Regions from separate parts of the Streptomyces sp. NPDC057271 genome, predicted to be linked through region 2. Evidence: riboswitches for the same ligand, from Rfam matches in the RefSeq annotation. Region 2 holds a riboswitch; each other region holds the start of a gene.

What was found. Region 2 has a riboswitch for thiamine pyrophosphate ahead of thiO (glycine oxidase ThiO). Riboswitches for the same ligand answer to the same signal wherever they lie in the genome.
Region 1: linked by a shared signal. The riboswitch ahead of thiC (phosphomethylpyrimidine synthase ThiC) and the one ahead of thiO (glycine oxidase ThiO) in region 2 are both predicted to bind thiamine pyrophosphate.
Region 3: linked by a shared signal. The riboswitch ahead of ACFUJR_RS03330 (thiamine ABC transporter substrate binding subunit) and the one ahead of thiO (glycine oxidase ThiO) in region 2 are both predicted to bind thiamine pyrophosphate.

What each region holds. Positions count from the first base shown of each region.
Region 1 is NZ_JBHUYJ010000024.1:73,008-77,457, forward strand. Features, by position in the region: gene ACFUJR_RS14430 (hypothetical protein) at 38-643, shown strand; gene thiC (phosphomethylpyrimidine synthase ThiC) at 862-2,652, opposite strand; TPP riboswitch at 2,646-2,792, opposite strand; gene ACFUJR_RS14440 (YibE/F family protein) at 2,864-4,225, shown strand; gene ACFUJR_RS14445 (SsgA family sporulation/cell division regulator) at 4,308-4,450, opposite strand, start outside.
Region 2 is NZ_JBHUYJ010000060.1:19,098-23,547, reverse strand. Features, by position in the region: gene ACFUJR_RS24890 (thiazole synthase) at 1-764, opposite strand, end outside; gene thiS (sulfur carrier protein ThiS) at 770-1,018, opposite strand; gene thiO (glycine oxidase ThiO) at 1,015-2,181, opposite strand; TPP riboswitch at 2,179-2,291, opposite strand; gene ACFUJR_RS24875 (hypothetical protein) at 2,343-2,738, shown strand; gene ACFUJR_RS24870 (NAD(P)/FAD-dependent oxidoreductase) at 2,818-3,981, shown strand; gene ACFUJR_RS24865 (Rv2175c family DNA-binding protein) at 4,214-4,450, shown strand, end outside.
Region 3 is NZ_JBHUYJ010000004.1:128,326-132,775, reverse strand. Features, by position in the region: gene ACFUJR_RS03340 (ABC transporter ATP-binding protein) at 1-225, opposite strand, end outside; gene ACFUJR_RS03335 (ABC transporter permease) at 225-1,841, opposite strand; gene ACFUJR_RS03330 (thiamine ABC transporter substrate binding subunit) at 1,889-2,968, opposite strand; TPP riboswitch at 3,056-3,163, opposite strand; gene rlmN (23S rRNA (adenine(2503)-C(2))-methyltransferase RlmN) at 3,193-4,299, opposite strand; gene ACFUJR_RS03320 (CsbD family protein) at 4,409-4,450, opposite strand, start outside.

The sequences.
Region 1 (4,450 bases), on a different contig from region 2:
CTTCCGTCCGATGACCCGTTGCTTGCTGGGCCTTCCGATGAGCGAAGTCGAGAACAAGTGCGCTGAGGTGCGCACACTGTCTGCCAAGGTTCGCCAAGGTGGCAGGCAGTCCGCGACGGCATTCCGCGAACTCGCGCAGAAGCTGTTGGCGATCACAGTGATGGAGCAGGGGCAGCGCTTGATCCTGAGGCCCTCCCTGAGAGGAGACGCCGTATGGGTTCTGGAAGGTGGGTACAGGGCACCTCTTGTTTCCGACGCCGGGATGCTCAAGCTTCGGGATGGCCACTGGCTGAAGGTCGGCTACCGGCTGTCACTTACAGGGAACAATCGCTTGGCCGTCACCGAATCCAAGATCCAGTACCAGTGGACAGATACCGACCACTCTGAAGTCTTCCGCTACGACTACGCCTACGAAGCGGAGGACCAGCACCCGGCAGCTCATCTAGATCTTCATGCCTTGCTGCCCGAGCCTGATGGGCCGGGAGGCCCCGGGTGGCCTCTTGAACGAGTGCACTTTCCCACCGGCAGAACGTCTCTGGAACAAGTGCTCCGCTTGCTAGTTCAGGGATTCAACGTGCCTCCCGCAAGACCATCCGAGGTCTGGGAGCCTGTCCTAGCGGAGGCGGAACGAATGTTCTACTAAGTCGCTCACCAACCTGGCTTCGCTTCCGCAGCCGCCGCCGGAAGCACTCGTGGCTGAAGCCCACCACCTGTGCTGCGTTGCCCCCTAGCCATAGAGGACGGAGGGCAACTTCAGCCAGCAGGTGAATCGGCTGGGGACGCTAAGCACCCCTGTCCTCAGGCAAACGACCGGCCGACGACGCCCCCGTACCCGTCGGCCGGTTGCCTGTCATCCGCGGATCAGTCCGCCAGCGGCAGGTAGACCCGGTTGCCAGCGGCCGCGAACTCCTTGGACTTCTCCAACATCCCGGCCTCGATCTCCTCGGGGCTGGCGTCCGCTTCTCCACCGAACTGCTCTGTGATGCTTCTGCTGATCTTCATCGAGCAGAACTTCGGACCGCACATCGAACAGAAGTGCGCGGTCTTCGCGGGCTCCGCCGGCAGCGTCTCGTCGTGGAACTCGCGGGCGGTGTCCGGGTCGAGCGCCAGGTTGAACTGGTCCTCCCAGCGGAACTCGAACCGCGCGTCCGACAGCGCGTCGTCCCACTCCTGCGCCCCCGGGTGCCCCTTGGCCAGGTCGGCCGCGTGCGCCGCGATCTTGTACGTGATGACACCGGTCTTCACGTCATCGCGGTTGGGCAGGCCCAGGTGCTCCTTGGGCGTGACGTAGCAGAGCATCGCCGTACCCCACCAGGCGATCATCGCGGCGCCGATGCCCGAGGTGATGTGGTCGTACGCCGGGGCGACGTCCGTGGTGAGCGGGCCGAGCGTGTAGAACGGCGCCTCCTCGCAGATCTCCTGCTGGAGGTCGATGTTCTCCTTGATCTTGTGCATCGGGACGTGGCCCGGGCCCTCGATCATCGTCTGCACGTTGTGGCGCTTGGCGATCGTGTTCAGCTCGCCGAGCGTGCGCAGTTCAGCGAACTGCGCCTCGTCGTTGGCGTCGGCGATGGAGCCGGGCCGCAGCCCGTCGCCCAGCGAGTACGTGACGTCGTACGTCGCCAGGATCTCGCAGAGCTCCTCGAAGTTCGTGTAGAGGAAGTTCTCCTTGTGGTGCGCCAGGCACCAGGCGGCCATGATCGAGCCGCCGCGCGAGACGATGCCTGTCTTGCGACGGGCCGTCAGCGGCACGTACGGCAGCAGCACGCCGGCGTGGACCGTCATGTAGTCGACGCCCTGCTCGGCCTGCTCGATGACGGTGTCCTTGTAGATCTCCCAGGTCAGCTCCTCGGCCTTGCCGTCGACCTTCTCCAGCGCCTGGTAGAGCGGCACGGTGCCGATCGGCACGGGGGAGTTGCGCAGCACCCACTCGCGCGTGGTGTGGATGTTGCGGCCGGTGGAGAGGTCCATGACCGTGTCGGCGCCCCACTTGGTCGCCCAGGTCATCTTCTCCACCTCCTCCTCGATGGAGGAGGTGACGGCGGAGTTGCCGATGTTGGCGTTGACCTTCACCAGGAACCGCTTGCCGATGATCATCGGCTCGATCTCCGGGTGGTTGACGTTGACCGGAAGGACAGCCCGACCTGCCGCGATCTCCTCCCGTACGACCTCGGGGGAGACGTTCTCGCGGATCGCGACGTACTCCATCTCCGGGGTGATCTCGCCCCGGCGGGCGTACGCGAGCTGGGTCACGGCCTGGCCGTCACGGCCCCGGCGGGGCTGGCGGGGACGGCCGGGGAAGACCGCGTCGAGGTTCTTCAGGCCTCCGCGCGGCGAGGTGTGCTTGATGCCGTCGTCCTCGGGGCGGACCGGGCGACCGGCATACTCCTCCGTGTCACCCCGCGCGATGATCCAGTTCTCGCGCAGCGGCGGAAGGCCGCGGCGTACGTCGGTGTCGATGGTGGGGTCGGTGTACGGACCGGACGTGTCGTACAGCGTCACGTCCTTGCCGTTGGTGAGGTGCACCTGGCGGACGGGCACCCGGAGGTCGGGGCGCGAGCCCTCGACGTACCCCTTGTGCCAGCCCGGCTTGCGCTCGTCCAGGCCGGCGTTCTCGCTGGTGGCAGGCGTGCGTGCATCCTGAATGGTCATGAGACCGATCTCCCTACGCCGGCATTACCCGGTAACAGGTTCGGCGGTCGGCGCAGCCTCCTCCCGTACGTACATCGGTACGCGCGTACGGTGATCAGCGCCCTCTCAGCCCGGTGCTCCGAGCTCCCGCGTGTGCAAAGGTGGCACCACGCTAGCGTCAACCCGGCCGTGCTGAACAGTGGGCCCCCATCGTTCTTGCGATGATCGGTCGGTGACTTCCTCGCAGCAGAACCCGGAACCCGACGGCCACGACGGACACGGCGACGTCGGTCACGGACCTGGCGACGTCGGTCACGGGCACGGCCACACCCACAGCCATGGACCCGCCGCGCCCGTCTCCCGGCATCTACGCAGAGTCATCGCGGCCGTCCTGATCCCGTTCGCCACGGCCGTCGTGGTCGGGCTCGTCGTCCTATGGCCCGGCGGCGCCCCGGAGCACGAACGCACCGGCGTCGGCTTCGACCGGCAGACCTACCAGGGCAAGGTCACCTCGGTCGAGCAGGTCGACTGCCAGGACGTGAACGCCGGTCAGGTACCGCCGACCGGGGACGTCTCGACGCCCCAGGGGCGCGAGGCGGTCAACGCGCAGCAGGGGCAGTGCGAGAAGGCGACGATCGAGGTCACGAGCGGTCCGGACCAGGGCCGTACCTTCACCGAGATCGTGCAGCCCGACGCGCCGCGCCAACTGGACGAGGGACAGGGCGTGGTGGTGGCGTACGCGCCGGACGCCCCCCGCGATCTGCAGTACTCGGTGACGGATGTGAACCGGAAGGTTCCGCTGACGGTCCTCGCCCTGATCTTCGCGCTCGTGGTCGTGCTCGTCGGCCGGATGCGCGGAGTGATGGCGCTGATCTCGCTCGCGGTGAGCTTCCTGATCCTGACCTTCTTCATCCTGCCGGCGATTCTCGAGGGCTCGAATCCGCTGGTGGTCGCGGTGGTCGGGTCGAGCGCGATCATGCTGATCGCTCTCTACATGTGCCACGGCCTGTCGGCCCGTACGTCGGTCGCGGTCCTCGGGACACTGATCTCGCTGCTGCTGATCGGTCTCCTCGGCTCGTACTTCGTCAGCTGGGCGTCACTGACCGGGAACACCGACGACTACACCGGCCTGATCCACGGTCTCTACCCGGAAATCGACATGTCGGGTCTGCTGCTGGCCGGCATCATCATCGGTTCGCTCGGTGTCCTCGACGATGTGACGGTGACGCAGACCTCGTCGGTGTGGGAGCTGCACCAGGCCGATCCCCGCATGGGGCGGCGCGCGCTGTACCGGGCCGGGATCCGGATCGGCCGCGACCACATCGCGTCCGTGGTGAACACGCTGGTACTGGCGTACGCCGGTGCGGCCCTGCCCCTGCTGCTGCTCTTCTCCATCGCTCAGAGCAGCGTGGGGACGGTGGCCAACAGCGAACTGGTCGCGCAGGAGATCGTCCGCACGCTGGTGGGATCGATCGGGCTGGTCGCCTCGGTCCCGCTCACCACCGCTCTCGCGGCCCTGGTGGTCTCCGCCGACCGGCCGGGCGGCGTGGGGAAGCCTGCGGCCAGGGGTGGTCGCCGCCGCCGCGCAAAATGACGGTCGGCCGGGGTAGCGGCCGGGGCGGGCTGCTCAGCCGGGTCAGCCGGGGCGACCTGACCGCGCGGCCGGGACGGCCGGGTCAGCCGGCGTTCTCCTCCGCGAGGATCCGGCCGAGCGCCGCCTCCAGATTGTCCTCGAAGTCACCCAATGTCCGTTCCTGGCCAAGTGGAACGAGCTTGTCCGTACGGTCGAGGAACGCGACGAGGGGCGGGGCGCTGGCGC
Region 2 (4,450 bases):
GCCCGGCCGTCCGTGGGGGACGAGGCCCGGGCGAAGTGGCGGCGGGGGATACGGCCCGCCCGGTGGGCCAGCCTGCCCGCCTCCACCGCGTGGCGCATGCCCTCCGCCATCAGGACCGGGTCCTGGGCCCGGGTCACCGCGGAGGCGAGCATGACCGCCGAGCACCCCAGTTCCATCGCCTGCGCCACGTCCGAGGCCGTTCCGGCCCCCGCGTCCAGGATCACCGGCACGCCCGCGGCCGCCACGATCAGTTCGAAGTTGTGCGGGTTGCGGATGCCCAGCCCGGAGCCGATCGGCGAGCCGAGCGGCATGACCGCCGCGCAGCCCACGTCCTCCAGCTTCCGCGCGAGGACCGGGTCGTCGTTGGTGTACGGCAGGACCGTGAAGCCGTCGTCCACCAGCGTCTCCGCCGCCTCCAGCGTCTCGACGGGGTCCGGCAGCAGGGTCCGCTCGTCGGCGATGACCTCCAGCTTGATCCAGTCGGTCCCGAGCGCCTCCCGGGCCAGACGGGCGGTGAGGACCGCCTCGCCCGCCGTGAAGCAGCCCGCGGTGTTCGGCAGGACACGGATCGAGAGCCGGTTCAGGACGGAGAGGACCGAGCCCTGGACGGTCGGGTCCAGACGGCGCATGGCGACCGTCGTCAGCTCCGTGCCGCTGACGGCCAGCGAGCGTTCGAGCACGTCCAGGCTGGGCGCCCCGCCGGTGCCCATGATCAGCCGTGAGGTGAGCTCCGTGCCGGCGAGGAGGAAGGTGTCGTCGGACATCGCGCTCAGCCTCCCTGTACGGCGGTGAGGATCTCGACCCGGTCGCCCTCGCCGAGGACGGTCGCGGACCACTGGCTGCGCGGCACGACCGTCTCGTTGACGGCCGCGGCCACACCCGACGGCGCGGCCGTCAGCGTCGCCACCAGGGTGTCGAGGGTCGTGGGCGCGGCGAGGACACGTGCCTCGCCGTTGACGGAGACGCTGGCCGAGGTGTTCGTCGACGTGTCGGTCGAGCTGTTCGTCGAGACGTTCATACGGGCTGCTCCTGACGTACGGGGGAGAAGCGGCGGGGAGTGAAGGGGCGGGCCTCGTCCGGAAGCACGCCCGTGGTGAGCAGCTCGGCCATGACGTCGCCGGTGACCGGCGTGAGCAGGACCCCGTTGCGGTAGTGCCCGGTGGCCAGCTGGAGGCCGGGCAGCGCGGTCGGGCCGAGCAGAGGCGCGTTGTCGGGGGAGGCGGGCCGCAGACCCGCCAGTGTCTCGGTGAGCGGCAGCTCGGTGAGGCCGGGTACGAGTTCGTGGGCGTCCCGGAGCAGCTCGTAGACCCCGCCCGCCGTCACGGTGGTGTCCCAGCCCAGCTCCTCGCTGGTGGCGCCGACCACCAGCTCCCCGTTCTCGCGGGGCACCAGGTAGACGTGGCTGCCGCGGACGACGGCGCGGACGGTCCGGGACAGGAACGGGGCGAGGGCACGCGGCACGGTGAGGCGCAGCACCTGGCCCTTGACGGGACGTACCGGCGGCAGGACGTCCCGCGGTACGCCCGCGAGCCGGCCGCTCAGGCTGCCCGCGGCCAGCACCACCTGGTCGGCCTCCAGGGGGGAGCCGTCCGCGAGCACCACGCCCGTGGCCCGGTCCCGTACCACCGTCAGCCGCTCGGCGAGATCCCGGTGGAAGACCACCCCGGCCCGCTCGCAGGCGGTGACCAGCGCGGCGGCGAGTCGGCGTGGGTCGACCTGGTGGTCGCCGTCGACCCTGAGCCCGCCGCGCACCCCCGGCGCCAGCATCGGCTCCAGGCGCCGGCAGTCGCGCCCGCTGAGCCACACCGACTCCAGGCCGCAACGGATCTGCAGGGCGTGCAGTTCGCGCAGATGCGCCCGGTCGTCGGCGTCGAGCGCGACGGCGAGCGTCCCGGATGCGCGGTAGCCGACGTCGTGCCCCGTGGCGTCCCGGAGTTCGGCGACGAACTCCGGATAGCGGCGCGCGGAGGCGAGGTTGAGGGCGAGCAGGGTCTCCTCGCCGTAGTGGAGTTCGGTGACGGCGGCCAGCATCCCGGCCGCCACCCGGGCGGCCCCGCCGCCCGGCCCGGGGTCCACGACCGTGGTGCTCAGCCCGCGCTGCGCGGCCCGCCAGGCCGTGACCAGGCCGATGATTCCGCCCCCGACGACGAGAACGTCAGGGGTACTGCGTGTACGCGACATGGGCGTCCAGCCCCTCCCTTCGCCGGCATGACCCGGATCAGGTTCGTACGGTCGGAGGCCGGCCAGCCTCCCTCTCAGCCCGGTGCGTCCGGGCTCCCGCGAGTGCTCTACGTTGACGGTCAGCGTAACCCCCGCCCCCGACGCCCAGTAAGGGAGCCTCCGTGCCCCTCCCTCCCGTCTCCCACCACCACCCTCGACCGACGGGCTCCGCCCCGGGCTCTCGATCCCTCGACGGACTCGTCCTCGTTCCCGTCGCCGACCAGGCCCCCGGTCAGGTCGGGACGCGTACCCGGTTCGTGTACCACGAGGAGGACGGCCGGATCTGGGCCGAGTACGCGGGTGGGGACGTGGTCCGCGGGAATCTCGTCGGCACGCGCGCGGGGGACCGGCTCGACTTCCGCTATGTGCAGTTGAAGCAGGACGGATCGACCTCTTCCGGGCATTGCGTCTCCACCGTCGTGGAGCTGCCCGACGGCCGCGTTCGGCTGGAGGAGAGCTGGGCATGGGAGTCCCAGGAGGGCTCCGGCACCAGTGTCGTGGAGCAGCAGTCTTCCTGACAGTCTGTCAGATACGTAAGGTGATCGGGTGAGCGAGCAGAAGCAGGCACAGCAGCGGGTCGTCGTCGTGGGCGCCGGGATGGCGGGGGTGCAGACCGCCGTCGCCCTGCGCGAGCAGGGCTTCACCGGTGCGGTCACCCTCATCGGGGCCGAGCCCCACCAGCCTTACGACCGCCCGCCCCTCTCCAAGGCGGTCCTCCTCGGCAAGGCCGAGGACTCGGCCTTCGACGTCGACTTCGAGGCGCTCTCCATCGACCTGCGTCTCGGCCTCGACGTGACCGGGCTGCGCGCCGACGCCCACGAGGTCGACACGGAGGCCGGGCCCGTCCCGTACGACGTGCTGGTCGTCGCCACCGGCGCCGAGCCCGTCACCCTGCCCGGCACCGAGGGTGTGCCCGGGGTCCATCTGCTCCGCACCCTCGACGACGCCGCCCGCCTCAAGCCCGTCCTGGAGCGGCGGCACGACATCGTGGTGGTGGGCGCCGGCTGGATCGGCGCCGAGTTCGCCACCGCCGCGCGCGAGGCGGGCTGCGCGGTCACCGTCGTCGAGGCCGCCGACCGCCCGCTCGCCGGCGCGCTGCCCGTCGAGGTCTCCGCCCCGATGACCCGCTGGTACGAGGAGAGCGGCGCCGAACTCCTGACCCACGCGCGCGTGGACCGGATCGAACCCGGCACGGTCCACCTGGCCGACGGCCGGCGGCTGCCCGCCGACGCGGTCGTCGTCGGCATCGGCGCCCGGCCCGCCACCCGCTGGCTCGCCGGCTCCGGCATCGCCCTCGACGCCGACGGCTCCGTCACCGCCGACGACCGGCTGCGCACCTCGCTGCCCGACGTGTACGCCGTCGGCGACTGCGCCTCGTTCCCCTCCGCCCGCTACGGCACCCGGCTCCTGGTCCACCACTGGGACAACGCGCTCCAGGGCCCCCGTACCGTCGCGGCCGACATCATCGGCGAGACCCCCGGGGTCTACGACCCGGTGCCGTACTTCTGGTCCGAGCAGTTCGGCCGCTTCGTCCAGTACGCGGGGCACCACGCCGCAGACTCCGAGCTGGTCCACCGAGGGGATCCTGCCGAGCCCTCCTGGTCCGCGCTGTGGCTGCGCTACGGCGCCCTGGTCGCCCTCCTCGCCGTCGGCCGCCCCCGCGACCTGGCCCAGGGCCGCAAGCTGATCGAGTCCGGCGCACGGCTCGACCCGGAGCGCGCCGCCGACTCCTCCGTCCCTCTGAAGGCCGCAGTCCTTTAGGGGGTGTCTCGCCGATCAGGCCGGGCTCGCGGGGTCTGGCACGCACGCTCGCCGCGTTGTCGTCGGTCGCCAACGCTCCGCGTCGACTCTCCCCCGGCCTTCGGCCGGGGGGACCCCCATCCTCCGACTCGCGATCGCACGCACCGGACCCCACTCCCTGATCCGGCCTGATCGACGAGACACCCCCTGGGCCCGACTACCGACTGTCAGTCCGGGATGGCAGGCTTGTCCCGTGACCGAGATTGACGCAAGAACCGATGCTCTCGTCCCCGCCTGGCTCTACCTCCCCGACATCGCGGAAATGCTCGATGTCGAGGTGACGCGCGTGCGGCAGCTGGTCAAGGAGGGCCAGCTCATCGCCGTGCGCCGCGGCGAGAACAAGGCGCTCCAGGTGCCCGCCGCCTTCATCGACGGCGACAAGGTGGTCAAGGGGCTCTCCGGGACCCTGACCCTCCTGAAGGACGACGGC
Region 3 (4,450 bases), on a different contig from region 2:
GACGCCGCGTCGGTGCACGGGCACCCCCGTCTGGTCGGCGCCGTCGAGCAGCACCCGCCCACCGTCGAGCGCCTGGAGTCCGGCGACGGCCCGCAGCAGCGTGGACTTGCCGCTGCCGCTCGGCCCGAGCACGCACACGATCTCGTGATCGGCCACCTCCAGGTCCACGGAGTCGAGCGCGGCCCGCTCCCCGAACCGTACGGTCGCGCCCTCGATGTGCAGCATCAGAACTCCCCGGAGGCGGTCCGGCCCGCGCGGAGCCGTTCGAGCAGCAGCAGGGACACCGCGCACACCACCATCAGAATCGTCGAAAGGGCCATGGCCTGACCGTAGTTGAGCTCGCCGGGCCGGCCGAGCAGCCGGGCCACCGCGACGGGAAGCGTCGGATTGTCGGGCCGTGCGATGAAGACGGTCGCGCCGAACTCGCCCAGGGAGACCGCGAACGCGAACCCGGCCGCGATGAGCACCGCCCGCCGCACCAGCGGCAGGTCGACCTCGCGCCACGCCCGCAGCGGCGAGGCGCCGAGCACGGCGGCCGCCTCCCGCAGCCGTTCGTCGACGGCACGCAGGACGGGCAGCATCGTCCGTACGACGAAGGGGACGCCGACGAGCGCCTGGGCGAGCGGCACGAGGATCCAGCTCGCCCGCAGGTCGAGCGGGGGCTCGTCGAGCGTGATCAGGAAGCCGAAGCCGACGGTGACGGCCGAGACGCCGAGCGGCAGCATCAGCAGCGCGTCGAAGCCGCGCACCAGCCGGCCGGCCCGCCGGGTCAGGGCGGCCGCCGCGAGTCCGCCGATGACGAGGGCGAGGGCGGTGGCGACGAGGGCGTACTGGAGGGAGTTCCCGATCGTGTCGACCATGGGCACGAGGAAGGTCCCGGACGGGTCGACGGACCACAGGGCCCGGTAGTAGTCGAGCCCGTACCCGCCCGGAGTGTCGAAGGACCGCTCGACGAGCACGGCGAGAGGCAGCACCAGCAGCAGGAGGATGGAGAGCAGGACACCGCCGAAGAGCGCCCACTGACCGAAGCCCCTGGGCCGCCGCGCGGTCTGCTCGGGCGCCACGAGCTTCAGGGCCGTCTCCCGGCGCCGTACCGTCCGGGCGTGCACGGCGAGGACGACGCCGACTGCCACGAACTGGACGAGGGTGAGGACGGCTGCCGTCGTCAGGTCGAAGCGGTCGACCGTCTGCCGGTAGATCTCGGTCTCCAGGGTGGAGTACGCCGGTCCGCCGAGGATCTGGACGATGGCGAACGATCCCGCGGTGAACAGGAACACCATCAGCGCGGCCGCGGCGACGGCGGGGGCGAGCGCCGGCAGGGTCACGGTCCGCCAGGCGGTGAACCGGGAGGCGCCGAGGACGCGGGCGGCCTCCTCCTGACGCGGGTCGAGCTGCGCCCACAGGCCGCCGACGGTCCTGACGACCACGGCGTAGTTGAAGAAGACGTGCGCGAGGAGGATCGCCCAGACGGTGGTGTCCAGGCGCACCCCCCACAGCTCGTCGAGGAGCCCGCCGCGGCCGACGAGCGCCAGGAAGGCCGTACCGACCATGACGGTCGGCATCACGAAGGGCACGGTGACGACCGCGCGCAGCAGACCCTTGCCGGGGAAGTCGAAGCGCGCGAAGACGTACGCGCCGGGCAGCGCGATCAGCAGGGTCAGCGCGGTGGAGGCGAGCGCCTGCCAGAGCGTGAACCAGAGGACGTCGAGGATCTCCGGCCGGCTGAGCGTCTCGCCGAACCGGTCGAACCGCCAGGCGCCGTCGGACCGCAGCCCCCGCTCGACGATGGAGACGACGGGCCAGGCGAAGAAGAGGGTGAAGAAGGCGACGGGCACGACCATCAGGCCGAGCCGCGCCGCGCTTCCCCGGCGGTCGGACCGCTTACGGACTACTTCAGGACGAGCGAGGACCACGACTGGATCCACTGGTCACGCTTCTCGGCGATCTTCTCGGGCGCCATGGTCTGCGGCTTGTCGATGACCACGCCGTGCTTGGTGAAGAGCTCGGGCAGCCGGGCGCCCTCGGTCACCGGGTTGACGAACATCTGCAGCGGCATGTCCTCCTGGAACTTCTTCGAGATCAGGAAGTCGATGAGCGCCTTGCCGCCCTCGGGGTTCTTCGCGCCGTTCAGCAGTCCGGCGAACTCGATCTGCCGGAAGCAGGTGCCGGTGGAGACGCCGGTCGGCGCGTCCTTCGGCTGCGGCTCGGAGTAGAGGACCTCGACCGGCGGGCTGGAGGCGTAGGAGACGACCAGCGGCCGGTCTCCCTTGGCCTGCCGGCCGCCGGCCGAGCCGGAGAACTCCTGGTTGTAGGCGAGCTCCCAGCTGTCGACGGTCTTCACGCCGTTGGCCTTGAGCTTCTTCCAGTAGTCCTGCCAGCCCCCGTCGCCGTACCGGGCGGCCGTGCCGAGGAGGAAGCCGAGGCCGGGAGAGGACCTCTCCGGGTTCTCGACCACGAGCAGGTCCTTGTACTCCGGCTTGGCCAGGTCGTCGAAGGTCTGCGGGGGCGCGAGCTTCTTGTCGGCGAAGTACTTCTTGTCGTAGTTGACGCAGATGTCACCGGTGTCGATCGGGGTGACCCGGTGCTCCTTGTCGATCTTCGCCTCGGCGGCGACGGCGTCCAGGCCCTTGGCCTCGTACGGCACGAAGATGCCGTTGTCGAGCGCGCGGGAGAGCAGGGTGTTGTCGACGCCGAAGAAGACGTCGCCCTGCGGGGAGCCCTTGGTCAGGATCTCCTTGTTGACGGCCACGCCGGCGTCGCCGCTCTTGAGGACCTTGACCGTGAAGCCGGTCTGCTCGGTGAACTCCGCCAGGACCTCCTTGGAGGCGCTGAAGGAGTCGTGGCTCACGAGGGTCACGGTCTTCGGCGCGGGCTCACCGCTCTTGCCCGCGGCGCCTCCGCCGTCCTCGGTGCCGCACGCGGCGAGCGCGGTGACGCCCAGCGCGGCGGCCACGCCGGTGGCGACCATCTTCTTGGTGTTCACGGAAAAGTCCTCCTGGGTGTGACCAGGAAGAGACGCGGCCCTGCCCACCCGAAGGTGGGCAGGGCGCAACAGCTCGAGTTGCGACCGAACTTCCTACCCAGAATGACCTGGGCAAGGTTCAGAGGGTCTGCGGTCCGGTGACCGCACTCTCAGCGCTGTGGCGCTCCCCTGTCGGAATATGGAGATGTGTTCGAGCACAGACTACAAGGTCAGCGCTCCGACGCCGCGAGCTGTCCACAGGCACCGTCGATCTCCTGGCCGCGGGTGTCACGGACGGTGACGGGGACACCATGGGCGGCGATGGCCTCGACGAAGGCCTTCTCGTCCTCGGGCCGGGACGCGGTCCACTTCGACCCGGGCGTCGGGTTCAGCGGGATCAGGTTCACATGGACCCTCTTGCCCTTGAGCAGCCGCCCGAGGAGGTCGCCCCGCCATGCCTGGTCGTTGATGTCACGGATCAGGGCGTACTCGATGGAGATCCGGCGACCGGACTTCTCGGCGTACTCCCAGGCGGCGTCGAGGACCTCGCGGACCTTCCAGCGTGTGTTGACGGGCACGAGGGTGTCGCGCAGCTCGTCGTCGGGCGCGTGGAGCGAGACGGCGAGCCGGCACTTGAAGCCCTCGTCGGCGAAGCGCAGCATGGCGGGCACGAGGCCGACGGTGGAGACGGTGATGCCGCGCTGCGAGAGACCGAGCCCGTCCGGCTCGGGGTCGGTGAGGCGGCGGACCGCGCCGACGACCCGCTTGTAGTTGGCGAGCGGCTCGCCCATGCCCATGAAGACGATGTTGCTGAGCCGCGCCGGTCCCCCGGGCACCTCGCCGTCGCGCAGGGCGCGCATCCCGTCGACGATCTGATGCACGATCTCGGCGGTCGACAGGTTCCGGTCGAGCCCGGCCTGGCCGGTGGCGCAGAACGGGCAGTTCATCCCGCAGCCGGCCTGTGAGGAGATGCACATGGTGACCCGGTCGGGGTAGCGCATGAGCACGGACTCGACGAGCGTGCCGTCGTGCAGCTTCCACAGGGTCTTACGGGTGGTGTCGTCGTCGCACGAGATGTGCCGGACCACGGACATCAGGTCGGGCAGCAGCTCCCCCTGCAGCTTCTCGCGGGAGGAGGCGGGAATGTCGGTCCACTCGGCGGGATCGTGGGCGTACCGCGCGAAGTAGTGAGTGGACAGCTGCTTGGCGCGGAACGGCTTCTCGCCGATCGCGGCGACGGCCTCCTTGCGCTCGGCGGGCGTGAGGTCGGCAAGGTGCCGCGGCGGCTTCTTGGCTCCGCGGGGGGCGACGAAAGTGAGTTCTCCGGGCTTGGGCATGGTGGTACCAGTGTCGCAGACGCGCGAGCGTGACCTGGGGCCGCGGCGCTCGGGCCGGCAGGACCGCGCCGGAGGCGGCGCGGGGGCCGGCTCCTGAGGTCGGAGCGTGTCAGGAGTGGTCGCGCTTGAGGGAGTCCTTGATGCCCTCGGC